4 regions of the Proteus appendicitidis genome follow, and region 4 is predicted to be linked to each of the others. Evidence: predicted binding sites of a transcription regulator. Region 4 holds the regulator's gene; each other region holds the start of a gene.

Region 1 (5,576 bases), 1.5 Mb from region 4:
CGGTGAATTATCAGGGGGAATGGGGCAACGTGCAATGATAGCGATTGCACTTATTAATAATCCAACGATTTTAATAGCTGATGAACCGACTTCTGCGCTTGATGCACAATTACGTCATCAAATCCTTGAGCTGATCACCACACAGTGTGAGCAACGTCATATGGGCTTATTGCTAATTAGCCATGATTTGCCCCTTGTTGCCGAATATTGTGAACGTGTCATGGTGATGTACCAAGGCGAACAAGTTGACGAACTCAGTGCGAAGGCGCTACCGACTGCCACACATCCTTATACTCGTACACTTTGGACATGCAGACCTAACGCAAGCACTTATGGCACTCAATTGCCTGTATTAGATAGAACGCTTAATTTCAAGGGGCTGCATCATGCTAATTGATATTCATGATTTACATGTTCAATTTGAACAAGGTAAACAAGCAAAGGACGTTGTAAAAGGCATTAATTTACATATTCAACAAGGTGAAACCTTTAGCTTAATAGGTCGTTCTGGTTGCGGTAAATCGACTGTTTTACGAGTGATTGCTGGGTTGTTGCCCCATTGGCAAGGTAATATATCGCTTTTAGGGCAAACTATTAAACCTCAACAACGTTTCCAAGGGGCATTACGCCGTAATATACAAATGGTGTTTCAAGATCCCTACGCTTCTTTGCACCCTCAACACCGTATTGAACGTGCATTTTCTGAGCCGTTAAAAATCCATCAAATTCCTTTTGATAAAAATACCATTGAACAAGCATTAGCCCAAGTTGGTTTGCCCGCAGATGTGACAAGTCGTTATCCTCATCAACTTTCTGGTGGTCAGCGTCAACGTATTGCCATTGCAAGAGCCATTTTATTACAACCAAAATTATTGCTTTTAGACGAGCCAACTTCAGCACTCGATATGTCAGTACAAGCTGAGATTTTAAATCTGCTTAACACACTGAAAAAAGAGCATAATATGACATATTTATTAGTAAGTCATGATGCAGATGTTATTGCACATATGTCGGATAGAGCTGCATTAATGGAAAATGGGGAGCTCACACAACATTATGATCGAGATGCGTTATCAAAAGGGATACATCGTCTTGATTGACATAAAAGAGAATAAACAGAAGAAAAGAGAATAAATAGAAGAAAAGATCTGAGCAGTATTGCGTTGTTAATACTGCTCTTTTTAATAGTACTGTTTTAGTAGTACCATTTTTTAATTGTTCTGCGCTGTGTTTAAACTAATAAGCCTGGGAAAATAGAACGTAACCCAGTCACAATAAATTCAATACCTAACGACATTAATAATAAGCCCATTATACGAGTAACCACGTTAATGCCAGTTTGCCCTAAATATTTCACTAAGAGTGTTGCACTACGAAACAATAACCAACAACAAAATGCAAAAAAGATACTGGTTGCGGCTAATCCTAAAAAGTTAGTAAAACCTTCCCAACGAGAGCTCCACACAATACAAGAACTGATTGCCCCTGGTCCTGCCATTAATGGCAATGCTAAAGGTACAACAGCAACACTATTACGAACCGCGGATTCGTTTCGTTCTTGATTGTTTTGTTTATCTTCCCCTAAACGCCCATTTATCATTGTCATTGCAATAGTAACAATCAGCATTCCCCCTGCTATACGAAACGAGTCGATAGAAATACCGAAAATATTCAGTATAGAATCACCGATTAACAGAGAAGAAACTAAAATAATTGCAACGGAGCCATTCGCAATTAAGTTTGTTTTGTTACGCCCGGCATCAGTTTGATAACTCGTCATACTAATAAAGACAGGCAAAATACCAATTGGGTTTACAATCGCAAAAAGACCGACAAAAAATTTAATATAACCGGATAAATCCAGCAGTGACCCCATGAAAAGCCCCTTCTTGGCTAGTAAACATGCGAATTATTCTATAAAAGATAGAGTAACTCTAAAAAATGCGCGTTACTTTAAATCAATAAACCAGTTAATTCTATTAGTTAACAAGTTTTTACCTAAAATATTCTCTTGCAAACTGATCAAAACCTAGTGGTTTAATTTTATATCTAAATAAAGCATACGACAAAAAAATTGTTGAATATTTATTACATATAAGAATCATTCTCATAAAAAGCCATGCTGAAAGGTGTCAGCTTACTAATTTTGTGATATATATCACGTTAATTAATTAGAAAGATGGTAAGCTGTTATCATTCGAAGAAATAGGATTACTTCGAAAATATATTTACCTTTATTATTGTTTTTTTTAAGTTTTTTAAGCAAATTATGGCTTCTAATAATTATTACTAAAATGAGCACATTGTCATCTATCTAGGCTATCCTTATTAGTTATGATGAAAACGGCTAATTTGCTTAAAAAATTTAACATTTTATCAGGAGTCTCTTTATGTCTGTAACTAACGTTACTGAACTCAATGATTTGGTTGCTCGTGTAAAAAAAGCTCAACGTGAATTTGCTAACTTCTCTCAAGAACAAGTTGATGCTATTTTCCGTGCTGCTGCATTAGCTGCCGCTGATGCCCGTATTCCTCTTGCAAAATTAGCTGTAAAAGAGTCTGGTATGGGTATCGTTGAAGATAAAGTGATTAAAAACCACTTTGCTTCTGAGTATATCTACAATGCGTATAAAGACGAAAAAACCTGCGGGATCTTATCTGAAGATCTGACTTACGGCACAATGACCATTGCTGAACCTATTGGGATCATCTGTGGTATCGTACCAACAACTAACCCAACTTCTACTGCGATTTTTAAAGCATTAATCAGCTTAAAAACGCGTAATGGTATTATTTTCTCTCCGCACCCTCGTGCAAAAGAAGCAACAAATCGTGCTGCTGAAATCGTCTTGAATGCCGCTATCGCTGCTGGCGCACCAAAAGACATTATCGGTTGGATTGATGAGCCTTCTGTTGCCCTATCTAACGCATTAATGCACCATGATGATATTAACCTGATCTTAGCGACAGGTGGTCCAGGCATGGTTAAAGCTGCGTATAGTTCTGGTAAGCCCGCTATCGGTGTTGGTGCAGGTAATACACCTGTTGTTATTGATGATTCTGCTGATATCAAACGTGCAGTGGCTTCAATCTTAATGTCTAAAACTTTCGATAACGGCGTAATTTGTGCATCAGAGCAATCTGTTATCGTCGTTGATAGCATTTATAAACAAGTTCGTGAGCGTTTCTCAACTCACGGCGGTTACATGCTAACAGGTAAAGAATTAAAAGCAGTTCAAGACATCATCTTAAAAGATGGCAACTTAAACGCAGCGATTGTGGGTCAACCTGCAACAAAAATTGCTGAAATGGCTGGCATTGAAGTACCTGTAAATACCAAAATTTTAATTGGTGAAGTAAAAGAAACAACAGAAGCAGAACCTTTTGCTCACGAGAAATTATCTCCACTATTAGCCATGTACCATGCTCAATCGTTTGAGGATGCCGTTCTAAAAGCGGAAAAATTAGTTGAGATGGGTGGTATTGGTCACACTTCTTGCTTATATACAGACCAAGATAACTGCCCTGAGCATGTTGCCTACTTCGGCGACAAGATGAAAACATCTCGTATTTTAATCAATACTCCAGCATCTCAAGGTGGTATTGGTGACTTATACAACTTTAAACTTGCTCCTTCTCTAACATTAGGTTGTGGTTCATGGGGTGGTAACTCCATCTCTGAAAACGTAGGGCCCAAACACCTTATCAACACTAAAACCGTGGCGAAAAGAGCAGAAAATATGTTGTGGCATAAACTCCCTAAATCTATTTACTTCCGCCGTGGTTGTTTACCTATCGCACTAGAAGAGATTGCGACAGACGGTAAAAAACGCGCCTTTATCGTGACCGATAGTTTCTTATTCAACAATGGTTATGTTGATGAAGTCGCTCGTGTACTGAAAAAATTTGGTGTTGAAACAGAAGTCTTTTTTGAAGTTGAAGCAGACCCAACATTAAGTGTTGTGCGTAAAGGCGCAGAACAGATGAATAGCTTTAAACCAGACGTGATCATCGCATTAGGTGGTGGTTCACCAATGGATGCAGCAAAAATCATGTGGGTTATGTATGAACACCCAGAAACCCACTTTGAAGAATTAGCATTACGCTTTATGGATATCCGTAAACGTATTTACAAATTCCCAAAAATGGGTGTGAAAGCACAAATGGTTGCTATCACAACAACATCAGGTACTGGCTCCGAAGTAACACCATTTGCGGTAGTTACTGATGACGAAACAGGTCAAAAATATCCATTAGCAGACTATGCATTAACACCAGATATGGCTATCGTTGATGCAAACCTTGTTATGAATATGCCTAAATCTCTGTGTGCATTTGGTGGTTTAGACGCTGTAACTCACGCATTAGAAGCCTACGTTTCTGTCTTAGCGAACGAATATTCTGATGGACAAGCACTGCAAGCATTAAAATTACTGAAGGAATATCTGCCTGCAAGTTATCATGAAGGCGCTAAAAATCCTGTTGCTCGTGAACGTGTTCATAATGCGGCAACGATTGCTGGTATTGCTTTTGCTAACGCATTCTTGGGTGTTTGTCACTCAATGGCGCATAAATTAGGCTCTGAGTTCCATATTCCTCACGGTTTAGCTAATGCGTTATTAATTTCAAACGTTATTCGTTATAACGCTAATGATAACCCAACTAAACAAACTGCATTTAGCCAATATGATCGCCCTCAAGCTCGTCGTCGTTATGCAGAAATTGCTGATCACTTAGAACTTTCAGCACCGGGTGACCGTACTGCGGCTAAAATTGAGAAATTGTTAGCTTGGTTAGAAGAAATGAAATCTTCATTAGGTATTCCATCTTCTATTCGTGAAGCTGGCGTCCAAGAAAGTGATTTCTTAGCAAGAGTTGATAAATTATCTGAAGATGCGTTTGACGATCAGTGTACTGGTGCTAACCCTCGTTACCCACTGATCTCTGAACTGAAACAACTGTTATTAGATTCTTACTACGGTCGTGAATTTAATGAACATCCTGTTGTTGAAGTAAAAGAAGAAACAAAACCAGCTAAAAAAAGTAGTAAAAAATAATCGAAACACACTGTGTTAATGTGATCCTCAATATTTCGGTTATTTGCTCTTAAATAGAAACCCAGCCCTATGGCTGGGTTTTTTTATGGCTGATCACTTGGTTATATGCATTTTGCTACTGATTTCTGAGATTAGGAAATAAAGCGAGAGAAGTCACTATTCAGTCATAAATGATAAGTGTTTACACTTAGTTAATAAGTTTGATCCTTACTATAAAAATAGTGTATTCCCTTATGTATTCATAATTGGCTCTGAAAAAGGTGCTGAGCAACTTACCTCTTAAATCACACATTGGCATTACCCTATTATAAAAAATGGCTTATGGGCGATTATAGAGCGTATCAAACTCCTCTCCTCTTTCATTAGTTGGTTTAATTATTTCATTCTTACCTTGTTTACTTCATAAAATGACTATCGCGAAATGTTCTTTGAAACCATCGTATTCGCTTTACGATTTGCAATCGTATTTTTCTTCTTATCCGATAAAAATAAATAGGCTTCATCGTTTTGATTATTAAT
Region 2 (5,576 bases), 1.6 Mb from region 4:
GGCATTAGCGGATGAAGCCAACCGCTATATTGATGAAAAAGCGCCGTGGGTTGTAGCAAAACAAGAAGGTCAAGATGCACAGCTACAAGCTATCTGTACAATGGGTATTAACTTATTCCGCGTGCTAATGACATATCTGAAACCGGTTTTACCTTCATTAACAGAACGCTCAGAAGCCTTTTTGCAAACCGAATTAACATGGGATGCGCTTGCACAACCACTTTTAGGTACAGAAATCACCAAATTCAAAGCACTGTTTAACCGTATTGAAATGGATAAAGCCAATGCAATGGTTGAAGCATCTAAAAGCACCATTGCACCTGTAAAAGAAGTCACAGGACCATTAGCAGATTCACCAATTCAAGAAACGATTAAGTTTGATGATTTTGCGAAAATCGATATGCGTATCGCTGAAATTAAACAAGCTGATTTTGTTGAAGGATCAGATAAGTTACTGAAGCTAATTTTGGACTTAGGTGGTGAGACTCGCCAAGTCTTTTCTGGCATTCGTACAGCATACCCAGATCCGAAAGTGTTGGAAGGTCGTTTAACGGTAATGGTGGCAAACTTAGCACCTCGTAAAATGCGTTTTGGTATTTCAGAAGGCATGGTAATGGCGGCAGGACCTGGCGATAAAGATATCTTCTTACTTAGCCCAGATTCTGGTGCAAAACCGGGTCAGCAAGTGAAATAACAACCAAGATTCATTTGCCAAATCAATAAATGGCGGGGTTCTATAAGAGCCCCGCTCTTTTTTTATTGTGATCCGTAGCACACTTTCAAAATCGGTGTATGATAAATCTGTTAGTTGATTTGGGACACTTAATTATGAAATCTAAACGGGCACGATTGCAGATTACACTTTGGCATTATCTACGATCTTTTTTGGTACTTTATCTTTGTCTCTTTGCGGGTAATCTTATTTCAGCCCTTCTACCCTTCGCGGTTCCAGGCAGCATTGTTGGCTTACTTATTCTCTTCGGTTTACTTGCTTTCCAGCTTATCCCTTTGCGCTGGGTTAAACCCGGGGCCAATATCCTCTTAAAAAATATGACATTACTCTTTATTCCTATCGGAGTGGCAGTAATGAATTATTATGACTTATTAAGTCAGCAACTTTTCCCTATTGTTTTAGCAAGTGTGGTAAGTACCTTTGGTGTTATGGCATTAGTCGCTTATTGCTCACACTATGTTCACCGTGAGCGCATTATCGTGGGTGCAAAACCTGACATAGTTGAGGACGTTGTAGAAAAAACGCAACAGAAAGACGACGATACAGCGTTAAGTGAGAAGAAAAAATGTTAATGTTAATGAATATTTGGTGGTCACTTCCTTTGACCATAATTGTCTTTTATTTATCACGTAAACTTGCTGCTCGTTATAAATTGCCTATATTGAATCCCTTACTTATAGGTATTGCGGTTATTATTCCTATTTTATTAATCACTCATACACCTTATGAGCATTATTTTGCCGGTAGTCGTATTTTAAATGACTTATTACAACCGGCTGTGGTTGCTTTAGCAATTCCACTTTATCAGCAATTACACCAAATTCGCGCACAGTGGAAATCATTAATCAGTATTTGCTTTATTGGTAGTATTGCTGCGATGGTCAGTGGGACTGCCATTGCATTATGGGCTGGTGCAACACCCGAAATTGCCGCATCAATTTTACCTAAATCAGTGACAACGCCTATCGCAATGGCTGTCGCAGATTCCATCGGTGGTATTCCTGCAATCAGTGCTGCTTGTGTTATCGCAGTAGGTATTTTAGGTGCCATTTTTGGTCATTCACTCTTTAAAATACTGCGTATTCCTACTCACGCATCTCGTGGTTTGGCGATGGGAACCGTTTCTCATGCCGTGGGAACAGCAAGAGCGGCTGAAGTGGATTATATTGAAGGTGCTTATAGTTCACTGGCATTAATGACCTGTGGGATTATTACTTCATTAACTGCACCGTTTATCTTCCCGATTATTTTGCATCTCTATAGTTGATCTCATTTTTGCTTCCTTTTTTCTCAAATCCCCGATTTAATTAAATTTATTTCGGGGATTTTTACTATAAATTTGAGATACATCTCTCAATTAATAAATTTGTTGCAATAGTTTCATTGAAAATATGATTTTCATCACATATAAGAGTGGGTAAAGATGCCTAGAATCTTATAATACAGAAAGATTAATGGGAGACTCATGTATGCATACTCGTTTTCAGGCAATTTGGTCAGATTTATCCCCTCAGTTACAACAAGCACTTGCTCCTTATCTTGAGCAGGATGAATTCCCTGCAATGTTCACGGCAGAACAGGTCAATGCCATAAAAACACAGTTACAATGTAATGATGATGCCTTAGCCCTAGCACTTTTACCGGTTGCCGCAGCTTGCGCTGTCGCGCCAATCTCTAATTTCAAAGTGGGTGCGATTGCTCGTGGCGAAAGTGGTAATCTCTATTTCGGTGCCAATATGGAATTTGCTGGCGCACCGCTACAACAAACCGTTCATGCTGAACAAAGTGCCGTGACTCATGCATGGTTACGTGGTGAATCTCGCTTAATCTCAGTCACTGTTAACTATACACCTTGTGGTCATTGCCGCCAGTTTATGAACGAATTGAACAGTGGCACTCAAATTCAAATTCAGTTACCGGGTAGAAAAATGGCAACATTAGGCGATTATTTACCTGATAGCTTTGGCCCGAAAGATCTCAATATCACCTCTTTATTAATGGACAAAGTTAATCACGGTTACAAAATTGATAACCCTAGTGAATTAGCGCAACAGGCACTACAAGCGGCTAATCGTAGCCATGCGCCTTATAGTGGCTCGCACAGTGGTATTGCTGTTCAAATGAAGAATGGCAAAATTTTCCAAGGTAGCTACGCTGAAAATGCCGCATTTAATCCAAGTTTACCGCCATTACAAGCGGCATTAATTTTATTAAACATGGCGGGTGAGAGTGTTATGGATATTGAATCTGCTGTCTTAATTGAAAAAGCAGAGACAATTTTAACGCAATGGGATGCAACACAAGCAACATTAACTGCTTTAGGTTGTCACCAAATGCAACGCATCACTTTGTAAAAAGTTTTAACTTATTCTTCTAAAAATCTCTCCTAAAAAAGCATCAGCATGTAAATTTTGCTGATGCTTACCAGAAAAAGTTGTAACAACTGTATCTATCTCTCATTTCTAAGCATAAAAATCATAAAAAAATAACATAAGCTGTACATATTTTTATTATTTTGTAGGATCTACAATTGTCATGTGACTAACTGCCTTACAAGAGTATTTTTCATGGAACTGGAACACGAAAGTAAACGCCCTCTCTACATCCCGTATGCAGGTCCAATCCTGCTTGAATTTCCCCTGTTAAATAAAGGTAGTGCTTTCAGCGAAGAAGAACGCAGCACCTTTAACTTACATGGTTTACTGCCTGAAGCAGTTGAAACCATCGAAGAACAGGTTGAACGCGCTTATCGCCAATATCTTGATTTCAAAAACGATAACGATAAACATATTTACCTACGAAATATCCAAGATACCAATGAAACCCTGTTTTACCGTCTCTTGGAATCCCACCTAACTGAAATGATGCCAATCATTTACACACCAACAGTGGGTGAAGCTTGTGAACATTTCTCTGATATTTATCGTCGCGCTCGCGGTTTGTTTATCTCTTACCCTAACCGCGCCAATATTGACGATATGCTACAAAACGCCACCAAACAGAACGTAAAAGTAATCGTTGTAACAGATGGCGAACGTATCCTTGGTTTAGGTGACCAAGGTATCGGTGGTATGGGTATTCCTATCGGTAAACTCTCTTTATATACCGCATGTGGTGGCATTAGCCCTGCGTATACACTGCCTGTTGTACTTGATGTGGGAACTAACAACCCGCAACGTTTAAACGATCCTCTGTATATGGGATGGCGTCATCCTCGTATTACAGGTGATGAATATAACGAGTTTGTTGATGAGTTTATCCAAGCTGTTAAACGTCGCTGGCCAAATGTTTTACTACAATTTGAAGATTTTGCACAAAAAAATGCGATGCCTTTATTAAATCGTTATCGTGATGAATTATGTTGCTTTAATGATGATATTCAAGGTACAGCATCGGTCACTTTAGGTAGCCTAATTGCAGCAAGTCGTGCTGCGGGTCGCCAATTAAAAGACCAAACTGTCACTTTCTTAGGCGCAGGCTCTGCGGGTTGTGGTATTGCTGAGCAAATCATTGCCCAAATGAAATCTGAAGGTTTAAGTGATGAGCAAGCGCGTGAACGCATCTTTATGGTTGACCGTTTCGGCTTATTAACAGACAAACTGCCAAATTTACTTGATTTCCAAAGCAAACTTATCCAAAAAAGCGAAACTATTGCTAATTGGGAAACCGAAAGCGATGCGATTTCACTGTTAGAAGTGGTTAAGAATGCAAAACCAACTATTTTGATTGGTGTTTCAGGGCAAGCTGGCTTATTCACTGAAGAAATTATTCGTGAAATGCACAAACACTGTGAACGCCCTATCGTAATGCCATTATCTAATCCAACGTCTCGTGTAGAAGCGCGTCCTGAAGATATTATCAACTGGACTGATGGACAAGCATTAGTGGCAACAGGCAGCCCATTTGCACCAGTTAAATACAAAGATAAAGAATATCCAATTGCACAGTGCAACAACTCTTATATCTTCCCAGGTATTGGATTAGGTGTTATCGCATGTGGTGCCAAACGTGTTACTGATGCCATGCTGATGGTGGCAAGTCGCGCATTAGCAGATTGCTCACCAATGGCAAAAGAGGGTGATGGCTCTCTATTACCTTTACTGTCTGATATTCAACAAGTTTCTCGCTATATCGCCAAACAAGTTGCAAAAGAAGCACAAGTACAAGGTGTTGCTACTGTGACTTCTGATTCAGCATTAGAAGAAGCCATTGAACGTAACTATTGGTCACCAGAGTACCGTATTTACAAAAGAACTTCGTTCTAAATAGTTTGAAATACTAAGTACCATTCCGAAAAGCGCGTCATTACTTAATATGAGGCGCTTTTTTCTTGCTTCCCTATCCCTGCTCAAGTAGCCTTAAGTATTATGAAAGTCATTCGTTATTTGCGTCATTAAGGCAAGGACATGCTAAAACGCCTCATTTATCTTTTTCTCACACTTTTTATTCTACTGGCTGTCACCTTGATTGCCTGTGATCGCTGGATCGGGTGGAAAACTAATCCTTATATATTTGAAGACGTAGATACATTACCCGCTAAAAAAGTAGGAATGGTGTTAGGAACATCAAAGTACTATACCAGCGGTTATATAAATCAGTTTTATCAATACCGCATCCAAGGCGCTGTAAATGCTTATAATAGTGGCAAAATTCAGTATTTATTGCTCAGCGGCGATAATGCAAAACACAGCTATAATGAGCCAAATACGATGCGTAAAGATCTCATTAAAGCGGGCATTCCTGCCTCTCGTATTGTGATGGATTTTGCCGGTTTCAGAACACTTGACTCAGTAGTGCGAACAAAAGAGGTATTTGGTACAGATGGATTTACCATTATTACTCA
Region 3 (5,576 bases), 740 kb from region 4:
TGTTCGCCATTAAATACAACACCTTTAACGCCTTCGACTTGTTTTAAAGCGTCTGCATCAAATAGCGAACTGTCTTTTAAAATCAGTCGAATACGAGTCATACAATGTGTTAGGGTTGCCACATTTTGAAACCCACCAGCGTGTTTTTCTATTTCTATTGCTAACGTGTCGAGATGTTCTATTTTATTAGCCATATGCGTGCCTGCTAAAGTTCAGAGTGTTTACTCATATTGTTATTAGTTAAATAGGGCAAGTTGCTGTTGTAACGAACGATAAGGATATTGCTGTGTAATTTGATCAACTTTCTCCACACTCAGGTGAAGTTCATACATTAAAATGGCTTTTCTAGGATGATAATTAACCATTTGTAACAGGGTTCTGGCTCTTTCATGTGAAATTCCACACACTTCGCTGACAATGCCTTCAGCACGACGCTGCAATTTCTCATTACTCGCAATCACATCCACCATCAGGTTTTTATGCACTTTACCAAGCTTAGTCATTACGCTAGTACTTAACATACCCAAAATCATTTTTTGAGCCGTGCCACTTTTCATTCTTGTAGAGCCTGTTAATACCTCTGCGCCCACATCTGGAGCAATAGATAAGTCGGCAATTTCACTCATCATACTTTTGCCGCGCGTAGTAATAGATACAGTCAATGCTTTTAACTTTTTGCCATATTGCAAAGCTGCGACAGTGAAAGGCGTACGACCGCTTGCCGCAATGCCAATAACGACATCTTTATCGCTAACATGACGACGTTGAAGCTCTTCAATTGCCGCCTCTTGGCTATCTTCAATATTTTCAACAGCTTTTAGCATTGCATCATGACCGCCTGCAATAATTGCCTGCACTAATGTAGGAGACACTCCAAAAGTAGGAGGGCATTCGGCACTGTCTAGTACAGCTAATCGCCCACTTGTTCCGGCACCAACATAAAAAATACGTCCACCTTTTTGCAAACGCTCAGTAATTTTTTCTACCGCTTTAGCAATAGCGGGTAATTCTTTTTTAACTGCATTGGCAACGGTCATATCTGCACTATTGATAAGCGTAACCAACTCTAAAGCGCTTAATTCAGAAAACTGTGTTGTTTCTTGATTGCTTTCATTTTTAAGACATTCGATTAATGCATCTTCTTTCATCATAACAACCTTAATGAAACCAAATTTCAATAAAAATTACATCTAATGAAATTACATTTCAATGGTAATTATCACCACTCTGTGAAATTAGTCACATTAAGTTAAGCTTTTTTCTTTGTCAGAAACCCAACAGTCACTATGAAAAATAGAACAATTTATTGATTTAAAAAGAATTCCACTTGTTCTCTAAATAAGACAGCAAGTGGAATACAAAGATGTGATAGTGCAGAAGTGTACTACTTTGCTTGCGCTAGAAATTGTCCAAACTCTTCAATGCTTGGATAAGAAGATTGTGTGCCTTTACCTGCAACACTTAAACCAGAAAACATCACGGCTTTATTTAACGCTTTTTCAATATTATTGGTGTGAACATAATAATGGGAGAAACAACCAATAAAAGCATCCCCCGCCCCACTGGTATCTATTGCATCAACTTCAATGGCGGGAATATATTTTTCAATGTCGCCATTCATCCATAATGCGCCTTTTTCACCTAATGTAACGATGACATTCTTAAAGCCTTTTTGTAATAAAGAACAAGCGGCTTCACGAATTTCATCCATTGTGGTGATTGGCATACCCGTCAATATTTCAAGTTCTGTTTCATTCGGAACAAAAAAGTCACAACGAGCCGCAATATCAAGATCTAATGCTTTTGAAGCCGGTGCAGGGTTAAATAACACAGGAATATGGTGTTTATTACCGAACTCGATAGCGTGATACACCGTTTCAAGCGGGATTTCTAATTGTAGTACGATTATTTTGCATTTTTTTAGGCTATCTGTTGCTCTATCAATATCCTCTGGTGATAAATGCTGATTAGCACCTTTCACAATTAAAATGCTATTTGATGATTGAGAAGTCACAAAAATAGGTGCAACACCGCTTGTTGTACCGGGCACTTTTTCAACATAGCGTGTATTAATGCCATAAGATTCTAAATTCATGATGGTGTTATCCGCAAAAATATCATCACCAACCTTTGTTAACATCATCACTTTTGAATTTAATTTAGCTGCCGCAACCGCTTGATTTGCCCCTTTGCCACCGCAACCAATCTTAAATGCTGGCGCCTCAAGGGTTTCCCCCTCTTTTGGCATCCTATCTATATAGGTGATCAAATCCACCATATTTGAACCAATCACTGCGATATCCATAGCGCCTCTTGCTCTTATGTAAAATTTATAAATGTGAAAATAGTGACATTTTGATAGATGTATAACAGTATCATGTTATTTAAATATCACTTGTGATTGTTATCTCGTTAAAACAGCACTAATATGTTGCCAAACTAACATGAGTGATAAATAACAATCTTCTTATTAAGGAATATACTATGCGTCCATTAGCTAATTATATCGATCATACCCTTCTTGCAGCAGATACAACTGAAGCACAAATCAAGAAATTGTGTGCTGAAGCAGTTGAACACGGTTTCTTCTCCGTTTGTATTAACACTTCTTACATCCCTTTAGCAAGAACTTGCCTTGAAGGAAGTGATGTAAAAGTCTGTTGTGTTATCGACTTCCCATTCGGGGCGGGTTTAACAGCAACAAAAGCATTTGAAGCGGCTGAAGCTATTCGTCAAGGCGCACAAGAAGTCGATATGGTTATCAATATCGGTATGTTAAAAAGCGGTCGTTTAGACTTCGTAAAACAAGATATTGAAGCAGTAAAAGCCGCTTGTGGTAATACAACTCTGAAAGTTATTTTAGAAACTTGCTTATTAACTGATGACGAAGTACGTTTAGTTTGTGAAATGTGTCGTGAGATCCGTGTTGATTTTGTGAAAACATCAACAGGATACAGTACAATGGGCGCAACAGAACATCATGTTGCTTTAATGCGCAAAACCGTTGGTGATGAAGTTGGTGTGAAAGCATCTGGTGGTGTTCGCGATCGCCAAACAGCATTAAACATGATCAAAGCAGGTGCAACACGTATCGGTGCGAGTGCAAGTGTCGCTATCGCAACAGATTCAGATGCACCTGAATCAAACTACTAATTATTTAGCGTATATTTTCTTGGAGTACGCTATTCGATAACACAAGGATCCTTCGGTGATAGAGACCAAACAGCACGAACGTTTGCGCCGCCTCAGTGAATGTATAAAACGCTCAGGTCGCATACATCTTAAAGACGCCGCGAGGATCCTTGAAGTTTCTGAAATGACAATTAGGCGCGACCTTAGTTCTGATGCCGAAAACCCTTTTCCGATGTCATTATTAGGTGGCTACATTGTTGCATTAGCCCAGCCCCATTCAGGGTTAATCTCAACATCCTCTGATATTATTACGCCGGATCAAACTGAAGAACTTCATATTCCTAATCTTGCTGCTGGCATGGTGTCTGACGGTGATGTTCTTTTTTTCGATAACGGACAGTTTATTCCTACACTGATTGAGCTAATTCCCGATAATCTGCATTTCATGGGGATCTGTTATTCTCACCGCGTATTTTTGGCATTAAGTCAGAAAAAAAATGCCACCGTATTACTTTGCGGAGGTGAATATCGTCCTAAAAGTGATTCATTCTATAATCCTACCCAGACTTCTTATCTTGATAGCATTAATCCTAAAAAAGCCTTTATTTCAGCCGAAGGTGTTCATCTCGATTTTGGCGTTACCTGTTATAACATCGACGATCTGTACATGAAGAAAAAAGCGATGGATAAATCTATTCGTAAGATTTTACTCACCAAATATCACTATTTTGATGAAACAGCGACAGGCAATATGGGCGATTTAGCTCAGTTTGATGTTGTTATCACAGATAGAAAATTAACGGATGATTACGAAGATTATTGCCGAAAAAATTCCGTAAAAGTGATTTATTAAATTAAATAATAGAGAGCTAACTTAAATAGATAATAAAGAAAAGCTAACCTTAAATTAAATAAAATCGATTAATTCTTTTTTTAAAAAATAAAGAAAAATCACACCACTTTTTGATTGCCAATGCAAAAAAAAGTGGTTAATATGCCCGCGATTTATTATTTTTCATCCATTTCAATTAACTGCAAGGAGGTATCCCATGACAACTACAAATATGAATACTCTTTGCGGACAATCTCAGAAGTAATCCTTTTTTTCTTCTTTTTGCTGTCCGCCAATCAATTTATTTTTTTATCCTTTACATTATATGGATTGGTATATGGACAAGTGTGTTCATTATTTATCTGATAGCGTTTGTTATATCGCATCGGATAATACTTGGATTGAAAGCAAAGCAATCCAACAATTAGAAACAACCGCTCAACTTCCTGATATGGCTTATGTTGCAGGTATGCCTGATTTGCATCCTGGCCGTGGTTATCCCATTGGCGCTGCCTTTTTTTCTGTTAATCGCTTTTACCCTGCTTTAGTCGGTAATGATATTGGCTGTGGTATGACGCTTTTTCAAACTGAGTTTAAAAACAGCAAACTCAACTTAGATAAAGCGGAAAAACAGTTGAGTGAAATGAGTGATATCGCACCTTCAGAATGGCTAGAAGCGCATCTACCGACTGAAATGCAAAACCATCCTTTCGCTGGCTCTTTAGGCTCTATTGGTGGTGGTAATCACTTTGCTGAATTCCAACAAATTGACCAAGTGATTAATGAAACACTTTTCGCTGCAAGTAGTATCAATAAAAAACAGTTATTGCTATTAGTTCACAGCGGATCGAGAGGTTTAGGACAATCTATCTTACGCGCCCATACTGAGCAGTTTGGTCATAAAGGGCTTGTTGCTAACACCGAAGCAGTAAATGAATATTTGCAAGCCCACAATAATGCACTTGATTACGCAAAGATTAATCGCCGCCTTATTGGTGAAAGAATGATGCGCCAAATTCGTACTCAAGGTGAAGTAATTTCTGATGTAAATCATAATCTTGTAGAGCCTTGTGAATTACATGGTCAACAAGGTTGGTTACATCGTAAAGGTGCAACACCCGCACATCACGATATGGTGGTTATTCCGGGATCACGCGGTGATTATAGCTATATTGTGAAGCCACTTATGTCTGAATTAAGCGAATTAAGCCTTCATTCATTGCCTCATGGTGCAGGTAGAAAATGGATGCGTACAGAGTGTAAAGGGCGATTATCACACCGTTTTACACCTTTACAACTTTCACGAACAGCATTAGGTAGCCGTATTATTTGTGCCAATAAACAACTGATTTATGAAGAAGCACCACAATCTTATAAATCGATTGAAACAGTGATTGAAAGCATGGTGAATATTGGATTAATCGACGTCATCGCGCGTTTAAAACCGGTGATCACCTATAAAACAAGTGGGGAGATGGCGTAATGTTATTACAATTCACCTCCGCACAAGGCCCTGAAGAGTGCTGTTTAGCCGTTGAAAAAGCGTTAAATTACTTTTTGAAATCAACCACAAAACAGCAAGTGAACGTCACAGTTCTTGAAAAAGAGCCTT
Region 4 (5,576 bases):
TGCAGCATTGATTGATGGAGATAGCTTCCATCGCTATACCCGTCCTGAAATGGATATGGCGATAAGAAAAGCCAGAGAACAAGGTAGACATATCAGTTATTTTGGCCCTGAAGCAAATGATTTTAGCTTACTGAGTAAGACCTTAAGTCAGTATAGTGATACAGGGCAAGGTCAATCTCGCAAATATCTACACTCTTATGATGAAGCCACTCCCTATAACCAATTACCGGGTACATTTACCCCTTGGGAGCCGTTGCCAAATAATACCGATGTTCTTTTTTATGAAGGGTTACACGGGGGTGTAGTTACCAACGAACATGATGTTGCACAACATGTTGATTTATTAGTGGGCGTTGTACCTATCGTAAACCTTGAGTGGATACAAAAACTCATTCGAGACACCACAGAACGAGGGCATTCACAAGAGGCGGTAAGAGATTCGGTTGTACGCTCAATGGATGATTATATTAGCTATATTATTCCTCAATTCTCACGCACTCACATTAACTTCCAACGCGTTCCGACGGTTGATACTTCAAACCCCTTTTCTGCCAAAGCGATCCCCACTCTCGATGAGAGCTTTATTGTTATTCGTTTTCGAGGCTTAACCGATATTGATTTTCCCTATTTACTTGCGATGTTGCATGGCTCCTTTATGTCAACAATAAATACTATTGTTGTACCGGGCGGGAAATTAGGATTAGCGATGGAATTAATTATGGCGCCATTAGTCAAAAAATTATTAAATGGCGAAAAGATAAGTTAACCAAAATAAAATTTATCTCTATAAAAATAATATCCCATTAATTAAGGGATATTATTTTTCAGATTAAACTTTATTTTAAAATATCAAAATTAGTCAGCATCTTTTATTTCAAATGAATGCGTAATATTGGCTGCTTTTCCTAGCATTAAAGAAACAGAACAATATTTTTCTGCCGATAATTGAACGGCGCGTTCTACGATTTTATCCGTTAACTCTTTACCAGAAACAATAAAATGTAAATTGATATCCGTAAATAAACGAGGGGCTTCTTCGCGTCGTTCTGATGTTAATTTTACTTCACAATCAGTTACTTGGTGACGACCTTTACGTAAAATACTCACGACATCAATCGCGCTACATCCACCCGCAGCAATTAATACCATTTCCATTGGGCTTGGGGCTTTATCACCCGAATTCCCATCCATCATAATTTGATGGCCAGATGAAGATTCGCCAACAAAAGATAAATCTTCAACCCACTTAACTCTCGCTTCCATTTATTTTCCCCTAAAGATGACAGAAACTAAAAGAGTACATACTCATAATTCAACTGGCAATTAGCAAATAGGTTTATTATGCTGACTGCGTAAAACGAGACTTAATGCACTAATTGTGTTAAAAACAATATCTGCTTGATGATAGTGGTTAAGATCAATGCATTATTTTCTCATTTATTATAATCTACTCCATATTAACTTACCGTGTTCTCAGGAAGTTAATAGGTAAAGATAGGATTTTTAAGCACGCTGTCTCAAAAGGGAACCTATCCGTTTTGAAAGGCTGCATTTAACGTACAGAGGATAACGCGAATGGTTCTCGGCAAGCCGCAAACAGACCCGACTCTTGAATGGTTTTTGTCACACTGCCATATTCACAAATATCCATCCAAGAGCACGCTGATCCACCAAGGTGAGAAAGCGGAAACACTTTATTATATTGTTAAAGGTTCCGTGGCTGTTCTTATTAAAGATGAAGAAGGAAAAGAAATGATCCTCTCCTACCTAAATCAGGGGGATTTCATCGGTGAACTTGGATTATTTGAAGAAGATCAAGAACGTAGTGCATGGGTTAGAGCAAAAACAGCCTGTGAAGTAGCAGAAATTTCCTATAAAAAATTCCGCCAATTAATTCAGGTTAACCCTGATATTCTGATGCGCCTTTCTGCTCAAATGGCGAACAGATTACAAACCACATCAGAAAAAGTAGGTAACCTTGCTTTCCTTGATGTAACAGGTCGTATTGCACAAACCTTATTAAACTTAGCAAAACAACCCGATGCAATGACGCATCCTGATGGCATGCAAATTAAAATTACACGTCAGGAAATTGGTCAAATCGTTGGTTGTTCACGCGAAACTGTAGGCCGTATTCTGAAAATGCTGGAAGATCAAAACTTGATCTCCGCACACGGTAAAACTATCGTCGTTTACGGGACTCGCTAAGTTTCCCCGCTCGAATAAACAATAGCCCATAAAAGGGCTATTGATAGACTTTTATATGTAAACCCCATCCTCGTTGATGGGGTTTTTAGTCGATACTACCCTGCTACAAATTCCGCAATAGCCGCTTTTAATGCCACCATTCCTTCTTGTAGCTCTTCTTGGGTAATAATTAACGATGGTGTAAAACGCATCACATCGGCTCCTGCGTTTAACATCATTAAGCCATGTTTGGCAGCAAGACCGAGTAACTCTTTAGCTTTACCTTCATATTGTGGTGCCAATTGCGCACCAATCAATAAACCTTGCCCACGAATTTGCGAAAAGACATTATAAACTTGATTGATTGCCGCCAGTTCATCCACAATCCATTGATAGCGCTTTTCTACACCCTCCAATACCTCCGGTGTATTAATTAAATCAAATGCGACATTACCCACGGCACAAGCTAATGGATTGCCACCATAAGTTGTACCATGAGTTCCGACACCCATTGCAGAAGCTATCTCATGTGTTGTTAACATTGCACTAAGTGGAAAACCACTTCCTAGTGCTTTTGCGGTTGTAATAATGTCGGGTGTCACATCATAGTTCATATAGGCGAAAAGCTTGCCTGTACGCCCCATACCCGTTTGTACTTCATCAAGAACAAGCAGCGCTTGATGCTTATCGCACAATTCACGTAGCCCTCTCATAAACTCAGGTGTTGCCGCCGTTACGCCACCTTCACCTTGAACTGGCTCTAAAACAACAGCACAAGTGTGATCGTCCATTACCGCTTTAACCGCATCTAAATCATTAAAGGGGACGTGTACGATATCTGCAGGCTTAGGGCCAAAACCATCTGCATATTTAGGTTGCCCACCAACAGAGACTGTAAACAGTGTTCTGCCATGGAATGCATGGTGAAAAGCAATAATTTTAGTTTTATAAGGGCTATGGCGAGTAATGGCATAATGGCGCGCTAATTTAAATGCTGCCTCATTCGCTTCTGCGCCTGAATTGGCAAAAAAGACACGTTCTGCAAATGTGTTATCTATTAATTTTTGAGCTAAGCGCAATGCGGGTTCATTAGTAAAAATATTACTTACATGCCAAAGTTGTTCGCTTTGTTCTTTCAAGGCTTGATTAAGAGCAGGATGGGCATGTCCCAGTGCTAAAACAGCAATACCACCAGCAAAATCAATATACGATTTTCCCTGCTGATCCCAAACACGGCTACCCATCCCTTTGACAGGAATAAATTCTGCGGGTGAATAAATTGGCAACATTACTTGATCGTAAGTTGCCCGGTTGATGCTTTGCTTTTTCATTACCCCACCTGATCGTTATTCATATTTAATATGAAAATATAATCACTAAATATGAATAAAAAATCAAATGTGGTTTTGTATAAAAAGGCATTATTTCGCTATTTAAATGCTATCCATTTAATATTTAAGGAAATTATTTAATAGCTCATGCCCTTGTTCACTTAAAATACTTTCTGGGTGAAATTGAACCCCTTCAATTGGCAGAGTACGATGGCGAATTCCCATAATTTCATCAACATTTCCATCATGTTGGCTCCATGCCGTCACTTCAAAAGGTACAGGTAATGTCGTCGCATCAATCACTAAAGAGTGGTAACGCGTTACATTTAAAGGACGATTAAGCCCCTTAAAAACACCTTGTTGATTATGATGTATTAATGAATTTTTACCATGCATCACTTCTCGCGCTCTGATAACTGATGCACCAAAAGCTTGTCCTATCGCTTGATGTCCAAGACAAACGCCAAGAATAGGAATTTCACCGGCAAACCGCTGTATAGCCTCAAGTGAGATCCCTGCTTCATCAGGAGTGCAAGGTCCTGGCGAGATAACAAGATGTGCTGGCATCATCTTTTCTATCTCTTTAAGTCCGATCTCATCGTTACGCTTAACAACAACCTCAGCACCCAATTCACAGAAATACTGATAGAGGTTGTAGGTAAACGAGTCGTAATTATCAATAAGTAACAGCATATTAGCCTATCCGACTGATTTTCTTATCATTATCTATTTTATTACTATTTTAAAGCGAGTGTAGATTTGCCAAAATAGCTCGTTGTTTAACCGACTTGGGTACAACAAAGCCGATTATCATAGCACAGGTATAAAATATGAATAGTAAGCAAGAAAATCTGCTGATTTATTGCGCAATAACAATAATGGCGGTAATTGATGATGAATAGAGTAATTAATAGCGTGGCGAATACTTATTGCAGGAGATCACACGAAAAAAGGAAGGATAAAAAATATTTTTTCGTGCTAAAAACCCCGGAATGAAAATATTCATTCCGGTTTATATGTGTTTCATCTTATTAGAATAAGTAAATACCCTATCCTAATAATGCGTTTATTGTTTTACAACTTCCGCAGATAAAATAGTGACCGTTTTTACTGGCACATTTTGGTAAGGTCCAATATTACGAGTTGGAGCTTGTGAAATTTTATCAACGACATCCATTCCTTTCACAACTTTACCAAATACGGCATAGCCAAAATCACGTTGACCGTGATCTAAAAATGCATTGTCAGCCACATTAATAAAGAATTGGCTGGTTGCGCTGTCTTTATCTGACGTGCGCGCCATGGCAATAGAACCTTTTACATTGCGTAATCCATTGTCTGCTTCATTTTTAATTGGCGCTCTGGTTTGTTTTTGCTGTAAATCAGCAGTAAAACCACCGCCTTGAACCATAAAGCCAGGAATAACACGATGAAAAGTGGTGCCGTTATAGTACCCATCTTCGACATACTGAATAAAATTTTTCGTTGTAATTGGGGCTTTTTTATTATCCAGTGATATTTCAATATTGCCTTCAGAGGTGACTAATTTAACGAAGGTTTCTCCCGTTGCCATTGCAAAAGTCGCTGTTGTTAAAGTGCAAGCGGTAACGAAGGTGACAAGAAAACGTTTTAACATGCAGGGATCCTTTACTTTAATAGTCTACAACTTACTTAATATGCAGCGATTCTAATTCGCTGAGGTAAATAGTGCCAATCATTTACCTTTATTTACGCTCAATATGTCTAATTAGGTTATAACAGGGTAAATTTTAATTTTTAAGCACTGTTATAAGTCATTAAATTGCGCCAAAATAGAGTAAATAAATATTTTAGATATTCATTTTCATGCGAAATTGAAATGAGTATGCATGAAAAGCCGCATTATTTCAGAGAGGTTTATACCATAATGACCCAATTTAATTACCAAAAAGCACATTTCATCATCAGTGCGCCTGATATCCGTCATTTACCACCAGATACAGGAATTGAAATTGCCTTTGCGGGTCGCTCTAATGCCGGTAAATCCAGTGCTTTAAATGCGTTAACCCAACAAAATGG

The links. Region 4 encodes CRP, which controls carbon source genes, mostly activating them, when cyclic AMP is high. Its sites were predicted from a motif close to ATGTGANNNNNNTCACAT; they were not measured.
Region 1: the regulator CRP is predicted to act here: its motif matches at 2,147-2,164, upstream of adhE (bifunctional acetaldehyde-CoA/alcohol dehydrogenase).
Region 2: the regulator CRP is predicted to act here: its motif matches at 2,123-2,140, upstream of cdd (cytidine deaminase).
Region 3: the regulator CRP is predicted to act here: its motif matches at 2,337-2,354, upstream of deoC (deoxyribose-phosphate aldolase).

What each region holds. Positions count from the first base shown of each region.
Region 1 covers NZ_CP127389.1:2,273,357-2,278,932, forward strand. Annotated here, with positions in the region: gene QQS39_RS10635 (ABC transporter ATP-binding protein) at 1-397, shown strand, start outside; gene QQS39_RS10640 (ABC transporter ATP-binding protein) at 384-1,100, shown strand; gene QQS39_RS10645 (YchE family NAAT transporter) at 1,232-1,876, opposite strand; gene adhE (bifunctional acetaldehyde-CoA/alcohol dehydrogenase) at 2,391-5,057, shown strand.
Region 2 covers NZ_CP127389.1:1,285,636-1,291,211, reverse strand. Annotated here, with positions in the region: gene metG (methionine--tRNA ligase) at 1-694, shown strand, start outside; gene QQS39_RS05950 (CidA/LrgA family protein) at 829-1,305, shown strand; gene QQS39_RS05945 (CidB/LrgB family autolysis modulator) at 1,305-2,000, shown strand; gene cdd (cytidine deaminase) at 2,203-3,087, shown strand; gene QQS39_RS05935 (NAD-dependent malic enzyme) at 3,301-4,998, shown strand; gene sanA (outer membrane permeability protein SanA) at 5,140-5,576, shown strand, end outside.
Region 3 covers NZ_CP127389.1:407,398-412,973, reverse strand. Annotated here, with positions in the region: gene QQS39_RS02050 (PTS transporter subunit EIIC) at 1-194, opposite strand, end outside; gene murQ (N-acetylmuramic acid 6-phosphate etherase) at 237-1,148, opposite strand; gene rbsK (ribokinase) at 1,385-2,305, opposite strand; gene deoC (deoxyribose-phosphate aldolase) at 2,485-3,153, shown strand; gene QQS39_RS02030 (DeoR family transcriptional regulator) at 3,209-3,985, shown strand; gene QQS39_RS02025 (RNA ligase RtcB family protein) at 4,302-5,447, shown strand; gene prfH (peptide chain release factor H) at 5,447-5,576, shown strand, end outside.
Region 4 covers NZ_CP127389.1:3,776,692-3,782,267, forward strand. Annotated here, with positions in the region: gene QQS39_RS17245 (phosphoribulokinase) at 1-766, shown strand, start outside; gene QQS39_RS17250 (OsmC family protein) at 856-1,263, opposite strand; gene crp (cAMP-activated global transcriptional regulator CRP) at 1,576-2,208, shown strand; gene argD (bifunctional acetylornithine/succinyldiaminopimelate transaminase) at 2,304-3,518, opposite strand; gene QQS39_RS17265 (aminodeoxychorismate synthase component II) at 3,636-4,211, opposite strand; gene ppiA (peptidylprolyl isomerase A) at 4,585-5,154, opposite strand; gene yihA (ribosome biogenesis GTP-binding protein YihA/YsxC) at 5,425-5,576, shown strand, end outside.